3 regions of the Vibrio sp. D173a genome follow, and region 2 is predicted to be linked to each of the others. Evidence: riboswitches for the same ligand, from Rfam matches in the RefSeq annotation. Region 2 holds a riboswitch; each other region holds the start of a gene.

Region 1 (4,251 bases), on a different contig from region 2:
CTCATCAAAACGACGACCAAGTGACATTTGCCCTGCCATCGACTGTTTACCGTCTTTTTCAAACAAGGTGTACGCGTAACAAGTAAACGAGCGTTCGAAGTGTTGGCACAATGAGCCTTGTGTATTGGCGATGATTAATTGCGTTTCGCCATCACTATAACCATTGTAAGGTGCGCTAGAAGCGTGAGGCAGAGCGACTACGCCTTGCTCAAGAGCGAGAGACATTTCAATCTTTTCATCAACCGAAGTTGTGTCTTCTTGAGCAATCTCAGCCACGTCAGTCGTGATTTGGCTGTTCACGCAACTAATGGTCTGGTGTTCGTCTTGCTTGGAAAAACGAGCGCTTTGCAGTGCATTAGTCAGCATCAAATCTAAGCTCGGTTGTTCTAACGATTCAGAGTAGCTCGTTGCGACACGCGCATCTTTAACAACACGAACACCCAGAACTTGGCTTGAGCTTACTTTGTACTCATCCAACTGCCCTTGGTTCGCTTTCAGAGAAAAGCTGCTGTTGCAGTTTACAATGACGTCCGCTTCTGCGCCTTGACGCTTTGCTTCTGATAGGACGTAATCAACCGCATTAAGAAGTTGTTTTTCTTGGCTCATTAGTTACCGCCTCCTACCAGAATGTTATCGACTTTCAGCGTTGGCTGACCGACTGTTGTTGGCACTGAACCACTCACGGAACCACACATGCCCGGCGCAAGCGCCATGTCTTTGCCGACCATGCTGATTTCTTTCAACACTTTTGGACCCGTGCTGATCAGCGTTGCCGTTTTCAGAGGCTTGGTTATTTTGCCATTTTCAATGAGGTAAGCTTCACGAACAGCAAAGTTGAACTCGCCCGTGCCCGGTTGAACCGAGCCGCCGCCCATCTTCTTCGCATAGATGCCGCGTTCGATACCTGCCAGCATGTCATCAAGTGAATGCTCGCCTTCTTCGATAAAGGTGTTACGCATACGCGAGGTTGGTGCGAACTTGTAGTTTTGACGACGACCAGAACCCGTAGGTTCGTAACCTGTCTTCATGCCACCCATTTTATCGACCATAAAGCTGGTTAGCTTACCGTCTTTGATCAACTGAGTGCGCTGAGTCTTCATGCCTTCGTCATCAACATGGATCGAACCCCATTCGTTGGTCATGGTGCCATCATCGACAGCATTCACTGCGGTGTGAGCAATCATTTCGCCCATCTTGTCGTGGAATACGGACGCTTTCTTCGCAACCGAAGTGGTTTCTAGCAAGTGACCACAAGCTTCGTGGAAGATAACGCCGCCAAAGCCGTTACCAATTACCACTGGCATTTCACCCGATGGGCACGCATCCGCACCAAGTTTTACTAACGCTTGCTGCGCGATAGTTTGACCTAGCTCTTTCGCATCAAGTTGTTCACTGAACTCCCAACCAGCAAGAGCGCCTGGACCTTCCATACCAGAAGACTGCTCATTACCTTTTTGCGCGACAGTATTACCAGCAACTCGGATGTAGTGACGAGTATCGTCAACGTGTAGACCTTCAGAGTTGAAGATAGACACTTGTTGTTCGCGCTGAAGCACGCTGCCAATGAACTGGCTGATATGGTCACTCTCTGCGCGTGCGGCTTGGTCAACTTGCAATAGGAAAGCGATTTTAGAATCTAGGTTCGCGTCTTTGCCAAGTGGCATACGACAACCATGTTGAATTGGGTAGCGGTTCAGATTGAGAGAACCTGCTGAGGCGATTTGCTCACGCTTGTCTTTTGCTGCAAGCAGTGAAGTTACGCGTTTTAGTTCGGCTTCATCTGTGCTGTTGGTGTAACCGTAAAGCACTTTATGACCGAAGAAGAGACGAATACCGATACCAAAATCGATACCCGAGTTAACCTTGTCCACCTCACCAGATGCGATCTGGACAGTGTTAGTTTGATGGTGTTCAACGAATAGCTCAGCGAAATCAGCCCCTAAAAAGAGGGCATGATCGATCACCGCTTTCGCTGTTACAGAATTAAGCATGAAATCTCCTTGCTCGTTGATCGTCCTAGCCTTCCCCATCTTTGAGTTAGACCCTGTTTATTAAAGTCATGTCATAAATTGAATGACCCAAAGACATATTGGCAACGCGTTAAATGTTAACACTTTTTTAACCTTGTTTTGTGCTAATCCTTGCTAAATCAAAGAACGATTCGTTACGTATTATGTCGATATCTGATTACTAGATAGTGTCTTGAACTGCCATTTTCAATGCAGCACGTTATTTACACTAAATTCGGTTCTCTCATTACTGCTCTCAAGTCTCATATTTAACCGATTGCTCTGTCTTGGTCGGAAAAAACACGTGCACCGTAACTGAGTGAACTGCTATTATCATGACGAAATAGTCGGGGGGCCCTTGCAGTTTATGCATCGGCTGAGATCGAAATTCGAGACCCGTTGAACCTGATTCAGTTAGCACTGACGTAGGGAACTATCATCACTTTGCCACTAGCCTGCTTGAGTTTTATTGTCGCAGCTAGCCTCAATGGATCCGATCACCGATCTTCCCTTGCGATGGCCAAGTCAGTTCCTATACGTCTGTAATAGGAGCGACCATGGCGCAGCAGTCAAGCCAAGAAAAACAATTAACCCAACCACACGCTACAACTTCAATAGACACACCGATTGTGTTGACGATTGCAGGTTCTGACAGCGGCGGCGGCGCAGGCATTCAAGCCGACATAAAAGCGATGTCCGCAAACGGCAGTTTTGCTTGCTCGGTAATCACGGCGATTACTTCGCAAAATACCCAAGGCGTTTCTGCGATTTTCCCAATCCCTCTCGACCATGTAGAGAGCCAACTTGATGCGGTATTTACCGACCTCAACATCGTTGCAGTTAAAGTGGGCATGCTGGCCGATTCCAATATCATCAAAGTCGTTGCAGACAAAATTAAACAATACCAGCCAAAACACCTCGTGATTGACCCTGTTATGGTGGCCACCAGCGGCGATCTATTACTGGAACAGTCGGCAATCAGCACTTTAAAAGAAGAATTGATTCCGCTCGCAGACATCATTACCCCTAACCTACCAGAAGGCGCCGCATTGACGGGTAAGCCAGTGCCTCAGTCGGAATCTGAAATGAACGATATGATTGCTGATTTACGCGCGCTCAGTGCAAAAGCGGTGCTGTTAAAAGGCGGCCACTTAGAAAAAGATGAAAACAGCAACGATCTGCTGATCATGCAAGACAGCGCCGAGTTAATCAGCGCTAAACGCTTTCCAACCAAAAACACCCATGGCACAGGCTGCACGCTGTCTTCTGCTATCGCGTCTTACCTTGGCCAAGGCAACAACCTGCACAAAGCGGTGCACCTTGGTAAGCAGTACATCAGCCAAGCTATCGCGCACGCTGACGAATTGGATGTCGGTAAAGGTCACGGCCCTGTGAACCACTTTTTTGCAGGTCCTAATTTTGGGAAAAGTAAAGATGTGCGCTAATGCACTGGGCATTCAGCTTACCGAAGCAAGTCTGCAATACAAAGACAGCCAAACGCCAACATTAGCAGGGTTGAGTATGACCATCCCTGCCAATCAATGGACTGTGTTACTTGGCCGCAGTGGTTGTGGAAAAACGACGATCCTTCGTTATCTAGCGGGCTTGTTAGACGACAAAGTCGAATGGCATGGTGAATTAACCACCACGGATGGCATCGCTCTGCACGAACGTATCGCCTACATGGCACAACAAGACTTGTTGTTGCCGTGGCTAAATGTGTTAGACAACGTCTGCCTAAGTTCTCGATTTTCTCAAGACCAAGCACCAGAGCAAAACAAACAACGTGCACTGATTTTACTCAAACAAGTAGGACTCGCCGATTACGCGTATGCTAAGCCAGCTCAGCTCTCTGGCGGTATGAGGCAGCGTGTTGCCCTTGCTCGCACTCTGATGCAAGACAAACCTCTAGTTCTGATGGATGAGCCTTTCTCTGCACTGGACGCGGTTACTCGCCATAAGTTGCAAACCTTGTCTGCCGAATTACTGAAAGATAAGACGGTTGTTCTGATTACCCACGACCCACAAGAAGCGGTGCGATTAGCTCACCAACTCTATGTACTGCAAGGTACGCCTGCGCAAGCTCAGCACTTGGTTGTTCCGGGTTCTACGCCTCCACGAGTTCTCGATGGAGAATGCGCGGCGCTACAACAAGCGATTTTGGATCAACTGGAGAAAGACTATGAGTGATATGACTCAGTACAACTCCGTTTCGGCACGTATTAGTAAAAAAGAACGCGTG
Region 2 (4,251 bases):
GCAAGGCGTGACGGTTTATGATGATTTTGCTCATCATCCAACGGCGATTGAACTGACATTGGGTGGGTTACGTAACAAGGTTGGTGAAAAACGTATCCTTGCCGTTTTAGAGCCTCGTTCTGCGACCATGAAACGTGGTGTGCATAAGAATACTTTAGCGGCTTCTCTACACATTGCCGATGAAGTGTTCCTCTTCCAACCGGATAACATTGATTGGTCGGTACAGGATATTGCAGACCAGTGTAAACAGCCTGCGTTTGTTGATGCAGAGATGGACAGCTTCGTCGCAAAAATCGTAGAGCAAGCGCAGCCAGGTGACCAAATCCTCGTGATGAGTAACGGTGGCTTTGGTGGTATCCACGGCAAGCTTCTGGAACAACTGAAACAAAAAGCTTAATGACATCTATGCAGCAAAAAGTAACCCCTAAAAAAGCCATCACACTCGCATTAACGGGCGCCTCTGGTGCCCCGTATGGACTTCGTCTTCTTGAATGTTTAGTGGCAGCGGATTACCACGTCTACGTGTTGATCTCTTCGGCTGCGCGCGTGGTAATGGCGACCGAACATGACCTGAAACTCCCAAGTGGCCCTGAAGCGGCGCAAAAAGCGCTGGTTGAGCACCTTAATTGCAATCCAGATAACATCACCGTTTGTGGCAAAGACGACTGGTTTTCGCCGGTGGCTTCTGGCTCTGCGGCGCCTAAGCAAATGGTGGTGTGTCCATGTTCTGCAGGTAGTGTTGCGGCCATTGCACACGGCATGTCGGATAACTTGATTGAGCGCGCTGCTGATGTGGTAATGAAAGAGCGCGGACAGTTGCTGCTTGTAGTGCGTGAAACGCCATTCTCGACGTTGCACCTTGAAAACATGCACAAGCTTTCGCAAATGGGTGTCACCATTATGCCTGCAGCGCCGGGCTTCTATCATCAACCTAAAACTATCGAAGACTTAGTGGATTTTATGGTGGCGAGAATTCTGGATCACCTTGGCATTGAGCAAGGTTTAGTGCCACGTTGGGGTTATGACCAACGTTGATTGTGTAATCAATCAAAGACCTTTACAATCCATCCAACTCATCGGGGAGCAAACCCACTTGGCATTGAGCTTATCAATACCATTGGGCGCTGAGACCTAATCGCTTAACGTTGTTGAGCAAACAGGGACCCGTATTACCTGAACCAGATAATGCTGGCGTAGGAATTGAGTCTGGATATTGGAAGTCCTAAATACCGCCTCAACCCTGTGCCGCTCAATTCATGTCAATAATGCAAATGGAGAGCGAGCAGTGAAAACCACTCTTAGTCTGATTGCCCTTGCAGCCATCACTTCTACTTCGGCGTTTGCCGCTGAAAACACCCTAACTGTCTATACGTATGACTCTTTCGCTGCCGATTGGGGACCAGGTCCTAAGGTCGAAAAAGCGTTCGAAGCCAAATGCGGGTGCGATGTTAACTTCGTCGCGCTGGACGACGGTGTTTCAATCCTTAACCGCCTTCGCTTGGAAGGAAGCAACAGCAAAGCGGATATCGTGTTAGGTTTGGATAATAACCTGATGGCGGAAGCGAAAAAGACTGGGCTTCTGGCTGAGCACAACGTTGATACATCGAAGACGACCTTGCCTAACGGTTGGGATGATAAGACCTTCGTACCGTACGATTACGGCTACTTCGCGTTTGTATACAACAAGGAGAAGTTGGCGAACCCTCCAAAAAGCATGAAAGAGCTGGTGGAAGAGCGTGATGATCTGAAAGTGATTTACCAAGACCCTCGTACTTCGACTCCGGGTCAAGGTTTGATGTTGTGGATGAAGTCCATCTACGGCGATGATGCGACTCAAGCATGGAAGCAACTGGCAACGAAAACAGTTACGGTTACCAAAGGCTGGTCAGAAGCTTACTCGATGTTCTTGAACGGAGAGTCCGACCTCGTGCTGTCTTACACGACTTCTCCAGCGTACCATTTGATTGCAGAAGGTGATGCGAAATACGCCAGCGCAGACTTTACCGAAGGCCACTACATGCAAGTGGAAGTGGCGGCTAAGGTCAAAGGTTCAAAGAATGCGGAACTTGCGGATGAATTCATGGATTTCATCTTGAGTGATGAGTTCCAATCTGCGATGCCAACAGGTAACTGGATGTACCCAGTGACTGACGTTGAATTACCAAAAGGCTTTGAAACCTTAAGCGTACCAAGCAAGCCACTTAGCTTTAGTGCAGATGAAGTAGCGAAATTGCGCAAGACTTGGATTCGCGAGTGGCAAAGCGCATTGACGTTCTAACATAGGTTCTACTTTTGAATTCTGTTCCGAAAATAGGGTTAGGGGTCGCGATGATTATCGCGACCTTTGTTGTTTCTGCCCTAGGTGCTTTGATTGTTCAAGCGCCTTCACTTGATGTGTCTATGGTGTGGGGAGACCCATACTATCAGCACGTTACCAAGTTCAGCTTTTACCAAGCTTTTCTCTCTACGCTTTTGAGTGTCGGTTTGGCTATTCCGGTTGCTCATGCGCTTTCTCGACGTGAGTTCTATGGTAAGTCTCTACTATTAAAGTTGTTTGCGTCTACCTTAGTTCTGCCTGTGTTAGTCGGTGTATTTGGCTTATTGGCGATTTATGGTAATAGCGGCTTATTAGCTCAATGGCTGAAAAGTATCGACGCTGAGCTGCCGTTTTCCATCTATGGTCTGAACGGCATTTTACTTGCGCATGTGTTCTTTAATATGCCTTATGCAGCGCGGCTACTTTTGCAGGCATTAGAGTCGATCCCCGCAGAGCAACATAAACTGTGTGCACACCTTGGAATGAGTCATTGGGACAAATTCCGCTGGGTGGAATGGCCACGCCTAAGGCAGCAATTACCACACGTAAGTGGCTTAGTATTTATGCTTTGCTTTACCAGTTTTGCCACCGTGATGGCGTTAGGCGGCGGACCGAAATCGACCACCATTGAACTCGCCATTTATCAGGCGATTAAGTTCGATTTTGATCTGCAGGCTGGGGCACTTTTGGCACTGTGGCAAATGCTACTATGTGGCTTGTTAGCGATTGGCGTGCAGAAGTTGACGAAGCCAGTCTCAGTAAGCGCTAGCAGTACATCGGTACAGCAATATTTAACGAAGGATCATGGGTGGTCAAAAGCTTGGGATAGCTTTTGGATCATGGGTGCCTTTTTACTAGTAATACCGCCACTTATGATGGTGGTGTTCAGTGGTATCAACCAGCAAGTTTGGTCGGTACTGACCGATGAGCGCTTTTGGTCTGCACTGTTCAATTCACTCAAAGTTGCGGTACAGGCGAGCTCTCTTGCCGTTGCTGCTGGTGTGTCGATTCTGCTGACCAGTCGACGTTGGCGATTGCAGTATAAAAATACTCGCGCCGATCAAATTGAGCTGATTGGAACCATTATCTTAGTAACGCCGGGATTGGTGATTAGCACCGGATTGTTCCTATTACTGCGATCGTTTACCGATGTATTCAGCTTGGCGTTTTTTGTGGTCATCTTAGTTAATGGCTTGATGGCATTGCCATATGTCATTAAGACTTTATCTCAACCTATGTTGCACATTGAGCAGCAGTATCAGTACGTGTGTGCCAGCTTAGGCATGCGTGGTTGGCAACGATTTAAAGTCGTGGAATGGCAAGCGCTGCGCAAGCCGTTTGCCCATGCTTTTGCTATCAGTTTTATGTTTGCAATTGGCGACTTAAGTGCGATTGCCTTGTTTGGCGGGCAAGAATTTAGAACCTTGCCGCTGTATCTATTCCAACTGCTGGGCAGTTATCAAATGGATGCCGCTGCCGTGGTATCGGTTACTTTGCTGTTACTCAGCGTCGGCTGTTTTGCGGTGATTGAGAAAGTGTTGAAAACGAAGGAGAGAGCGTAATGTTAGTGTTGGATGATGTGCAGTACACCTATCAACGTGAACTGTTTCGTTTTGAGTTAGCTATTCAGCGTGGACAAATCGTTTCACTGATGGGGCCGAGTGGGGCGGGCAAATCAACCTTATTGGCGTTAGTTGCTGGTTTTATTAATCCAGACCATGGCGATATTCTGGTTGATGGTGAGTCTATCGTGCGTAAAGAGCCGTATCAGCGTCCGTTTTCAATGCTGTTCCAAGAGCATAATCTGTTTGCTCACCTGTCAGTAAGGGACAATATTGGTTTGGGTTTACATCCGGGTTTAAAGCTCACTGCAGACCAAAAACTGCTTGTTGAGCAAGCGGCGAAGCAAGTCGGGGTTGCTGAGTATCTGGACC
Region 3 (4,251 bases), on a different contig from region 2:
TGGTCAGCCCACTGAGTAGTTTGCCCTCCGTCGAAGTTGTCATTCAACAGTGTTTCACGTGAAACATTCGCTTGTTGAGTTAGCATTCCTCGAGCAAGTGTTAACGCATCTTCGATAGGAAAATCGAGGACTGTCAGCGTTACAATCCAAGCAAGGTGATGTTCGGGATCGAACATTGCGTTGAATTTGGACTTAACGGAAAGCGCTCTCACTTCGTTGTTAATTGGGTGACGCCAGATATCAAGCTGAAGCTCTTTCTCCTTTTCATCGGATACCTGCGTATCAACAATGCCAATATAAATCGCTTTCGACGGTTGCTTAGCACACGCTTCTACCGATAAAGCAGAGCGGTAATAAAGCACAAATGAACTCTCATGCTCGGAGTCATAACCATCAATAAGATCTGTCGTTATGCGTGTGGTCTGTTGGTTGCGAACAAGCTGAATAGATTGAGTTGGGCTCACACCCAACTCAACGTCTTCTATGCTAAAACCCTGTTCTTTCGCCAACAACAAACATTGTTGAACTAAACCTGTTAGTTCAATCAATGATGACGGAATAAGGATTTTGCTCATCAGTCACTTACCTCGGCATGTACTGCAGGGTGGTATAACTCAGAACCTGTGTCTCTAAATTCTTGCGATTTCTGACGCATCCCCTCAAGAGGATCATCTAGCATTTTGATTGAGATAGCTTGGTCCGCAGCAACTTGCTCAGTGTCTTTCGCATATTCTCGGACTTCTTGCGAAATCTTCATGGAGCAGAACTTTGGTCCGCACATCGAACAGAAGTGAGCAACTTTTCCAGACTCTTGAGGCAAGGTTTCATCATGGAAGGCACGAGCGGTATCGGGGTCGAGCGACAAGTTAAATTGGTCTTCCCAGCGGAACTCGAAGCGAGCCTTAGAAAGCGCGTTATCACGAACTTGTGCACCAGGGTGTCCTTTCGCCAAATCAGCGGCGTGCGCAGCAAGCTTGTAAGTGATCATACCTACCTTTACATCTTCTTTGTTTGGTAAGCCAAGATGCTCTTTAGGAGTTACGTAGCAAAGCATCGCACAGCCATACCAACCAATCATGGCAGCGCCAATGCCTGACGTAATATGGTCATAACCAGGAGCGACGTCTGTCGTCAGTGGACCAAGGGTGTAGAAAGGAGCTTCATGGCAGTGCTCTAACTGCTCTTCCATGTTCTCTTTGATCATATGCATTGGAACATGACCAGGACCTTCGATAATCACCTGTACGTCGTATTCCCACGCTATTTTGGTCAACTCACCTAAGGTTTTGAGCTCTGCAAATTGCGCTTCGTCGTTAGCATCGGCAACCGAACCAGGACGAAGACCATCACCGAGAGAAAGTGCCACATCATACTTAGCACAGATTTCACAGATCTCTCGGAAGTGAGTATATAAGAAGCTTTCTTGGTGATGTGCTAAACACCATTTCGCGATGATAGAGCCACCACGAGAGACGATACCAGTAACACGTTTTGCAGTCATTGGCACATAACGAAGTAGTAAACCGGCATGGATAGTGAAGTAGTCAACGCCCTGCTCTGCTTGCTCGATCAGAGTATCGCGCATCACTTCCCAGTTAAGGTTTTCCGCCACACCATTCACTTTCTCAAGCGCTTGATACATTGGTACGGTACCGATCGGAACTGGGCTGTTACGTAGAATCCACTCGCGAGTTTCGTGAATATTACGTCCAGTAGAGAGATCCATAACGGTATCTCCACCCCAGCGCGTTGCCCATACTAACTTCTCTACTTCTTCTTCAATCGAAGAAGTGACCGATGAGTTACCGATGTTGGCGTTCACTTTGACCAAAAAGTTACGGCCAATGATCATTGGTTCGGATTCTGGGTGGTTGATATTGGAAGGGATAATCGCTCGACCTTCGGCGACTTCTTTACGCACAAACTCGGCGGTAATGTCTTTTGGAAGATTCGCTCCGAAGCTTTGACCCGGATGTTGTTGATTCAGCACTTCATCACGGTATTGAGCACGCCCCATATTTTCACGTAGAGCGATGTATTCCATTTCTGGGGTGATTATACCTTGGCGAGCATAGTGCAATTGAGTCACGCATTGCCCATCTTTGGCACGTCGAATACGTGGTAGATTTCCGTAACGAAGATCGTCTAGCGTTTCGTCTTCTAAGCGCTCTTTGGTGTACACCGAGCTTACTTCATCAATTAGCTCAGTATCGGAGCGCTCTTCAATCCACCCTTCTCTCAGCTTAGGTAAGCCGTTGTAGAGGTCAATGGTGTGTTCTGGATCTGTGTATACACCCGAGGTATCGTAAACGCGTACTGGCTCATTAGGCTCGAAAATAGGCGCTTCTTTTGTGCCTCCAATAAGGCTATCAGCGAGTGATATTTCACGCATTGGCACACGAATATCAGGACGTGAACCCTCTACGTAGACTTTGCTTGAATTAGGGTACGGTTGTACCGAGAGTGTATCAATGAACTGTTTTGCTTCCAGTCTCGCTTGCTTGCGACTCGACATAGCATTTTTCCTTGCTTTGTTATGCTTAGATAAAAAGTATTGGGATAAAAATGCTTGGCGGATAGATGCGACAAGAGGAATCGAATTAAAGACAAGTCGAGCGAGTGCTCTTCGTCTATAACAACATTCGACTATTTGATAGGTCAACCAGATAGAACTCTGGTGTAGATATCTTCTCTTGTTCCCTTCGCAGATTCTAATCTGATCAGGTTCAACGGATCCCGAATTAACGGTCTCAGCCTTATGGCACTCCGACAAGTGAAATCAGTATATAAAAACGGCTTGGTTAAACCAAGCCGACCTGATGAAGATTTGAGTGTTTTTGCTAGCTACGCATCAATAATTGGAAACCAATCCACGCAGCCGAAATGCTTAACACGACATTCAGCAATACGTTCAATCCCATCTTAAAGAAAGCTCCCTGCTGCATAAGCAACACGTTATCCATTGAGAAAGTCGAGAACGTAGTTAATGCGCCCAAAAAGCCAAGCCCGATAATTTGACGCCATGGGTCAGTGACCATTAACTCAGTTTCAAACGCAGCAATTAGTAGACCCATAATAAATGAGCCAACAACGTTAACCGTTAATGTACCGTATGGAAAACCACGACCAAGTAGCATCACACAAAGTTCAGAAATTAAGTAACGAGAACATGCACCAAATGCGCCACCCAATGCAATAAAACCCAAAACGGATAGTTGCCCCATAATTCCCCCAGAAAAGTTAATGGCGACATTGTAATCAAATTTACGGTAATAGTGATTATACAATCTTAGAATTCAGCAAAGTATAGCGCTTAAAACTTATCAAGATTTAAAAAGTTACAGGAGTCACTTTACTTCAATATAACCCATCAACCCCGTCTTCATGTGTTCGATCACATGACAATGGTACATCCAACGCCCTGGGTTATCTGCAACAAATGCCGCTTTCGCACTGCCATTTTTTCCAAGTAAGACCGTATCGGTATGAAACGGCTCATCGAGTTTTTTGCCATCTAATTCAAGAACGGTAAATGTATGTCCATGAAGATGAATAGGATGATGATATTGGGTGACGTTCTTAAGGTTGAAGATATAGGTTTTTCCCACCTCCAATGTTGAAAGCGGCGCAGGAATATTATCTTTGCTCATTCCCTCCCAAGCTCGTTTATTCATTAGCCAAAACTTAGGTATCGCTTTGCCCGATTTATCGGCAGGAGTGACTGCCCCCTCCCATTCAAACACATAATCAATTTGATCAGCATTTTCCAAATCAAGATCAGGCACAGGGTTAAGAGGCAATAAAGGCAGTTTCTGATTGGTCGGCAGGTCAGACTCAACAACTTCGAACTCACACAAAGGGAATGGGAAGCGCCCTCTCATTTGACGCACATAAACACGCTCTCCTGCCCTTGGAGCAATCAATCCGACATCTAACCTCATTCCCGGACCAATTTTGTGTTGAGTGAGCTTATAAGGCGTTTTAACAGGATTCCCATCAATAGCAATAACCCAAGCCTCTGCTCCTTCTATAGCGATCGGGTAAGTAATGGTGTTATCGACATTAGCAATTCTTAGTCGCGTTGTTGCATTCTGCTTCAACGCATAAACAGGTTCATGAACACCATTGACGCTACTCCACTCTCCTGGCGTTCCCATGCGTGCACTCAAGCGCGGCACCATTAGATTCTTCCACTGACCTTGTTTGTCTAAATGCCAATGCTTGAGAACGACTTCATGCTCTTCATTAAAC

What was found. Region 2 has a riboswitch for thiamine pyrophosphate ahead of thiB (thiamine ABC transporter substrate binding subunit). Riboswitches for the same ligand answer to the same signal wherever they lie in the genome.
Region 1: another riboswitch for thiamine pyrophosphate. It lies ahead of thiD (bifunctional hydroxymethylpyrimidine kinase/phosphomethylpyrimidine kinase); the one in region 2 lies ahead of thiB (thiamine ABC transporter substrate binding subunit).
Region 3: another riboswitch for thiamine pyrophosphate. It lies ahead of thiC (phosphomethylpyrimidine synthase ThiC); the one in region 2 lies ahead of thiB (thiamine ABC transporter substrate binding subunit).

What each region holds. Positions count from the first base shown of each region.
Region 1 covers NZ_JAHGAH010000197.1:2,547-6,797, forward strand. The annotation lists gene KIV40_RS19085 (TldD/PmbA family protein) at 1-606, opposite strand, end outside; gene KIV40_RS19090 (TldD/PmbA family protein) at 606-1,991, opposite strand; TPP riboswitch at 2,348-2,458, shown strand; gene thiD (bifunctional hydroxymethylpyrimidine kinase/phosphomethylpyrimidine kinase) at 2,567-3,454, shown strand; gene KIV40_RS19100 (ABC transporter ATP-binding protein) at 3,444-4,199, shown strand; gene KIV40_RS19105 (ABC transporter permease) at 4,192-4,251, shown strand, end outside.
Region 2 covers NZ_JAHGAH010000016.1:52,200-56,450, forward strand. The annotation lists gene mpl (UDP-N-acetylmuramate:L-alanyl-gamma-D-glutamyl-meso-diaminopimelate ligase) at 1-397, shown strand, start outside; gene KIV40_RS02745 (flavin prenyltransferase UbiX) at 397-1,035, shown strand; TPP riboswitch at 1,068-1,217, shown strand; gene thiB (thiamine ABC transporter substrate binding subunit) at 1,286-2,278, shown strand; gene thiP (thiamine/thiamine pyrophosphate ABC transporter permease ThiP) at 2,293-3,879, shown strand; gene thiQ (thiamine ABC transporter ATP-binding protein) at 3,879-4,251, shown strand, end outside.
Region 3 covers NZ_JAHGAH010000122.1:22,137-26,387, forward strand. The annotation lists gene KIV40_RS13705 (thiamine phosphate synthase) at 1-575, opposite strand, end outside; gene thiC (phosphomethylpyrimidine synthase ThiC) at 575-2,515, opposite strand; TPP riboswitch at 2,681-2,779, opposite strand; gene crcB (fluoride efflux transporter CrcB) at 2,841-3,224, opposite strand; gene KIV40_RS13720 (multicopper oxidase family protein) at 3,348-4,251, opposite strand, start outside.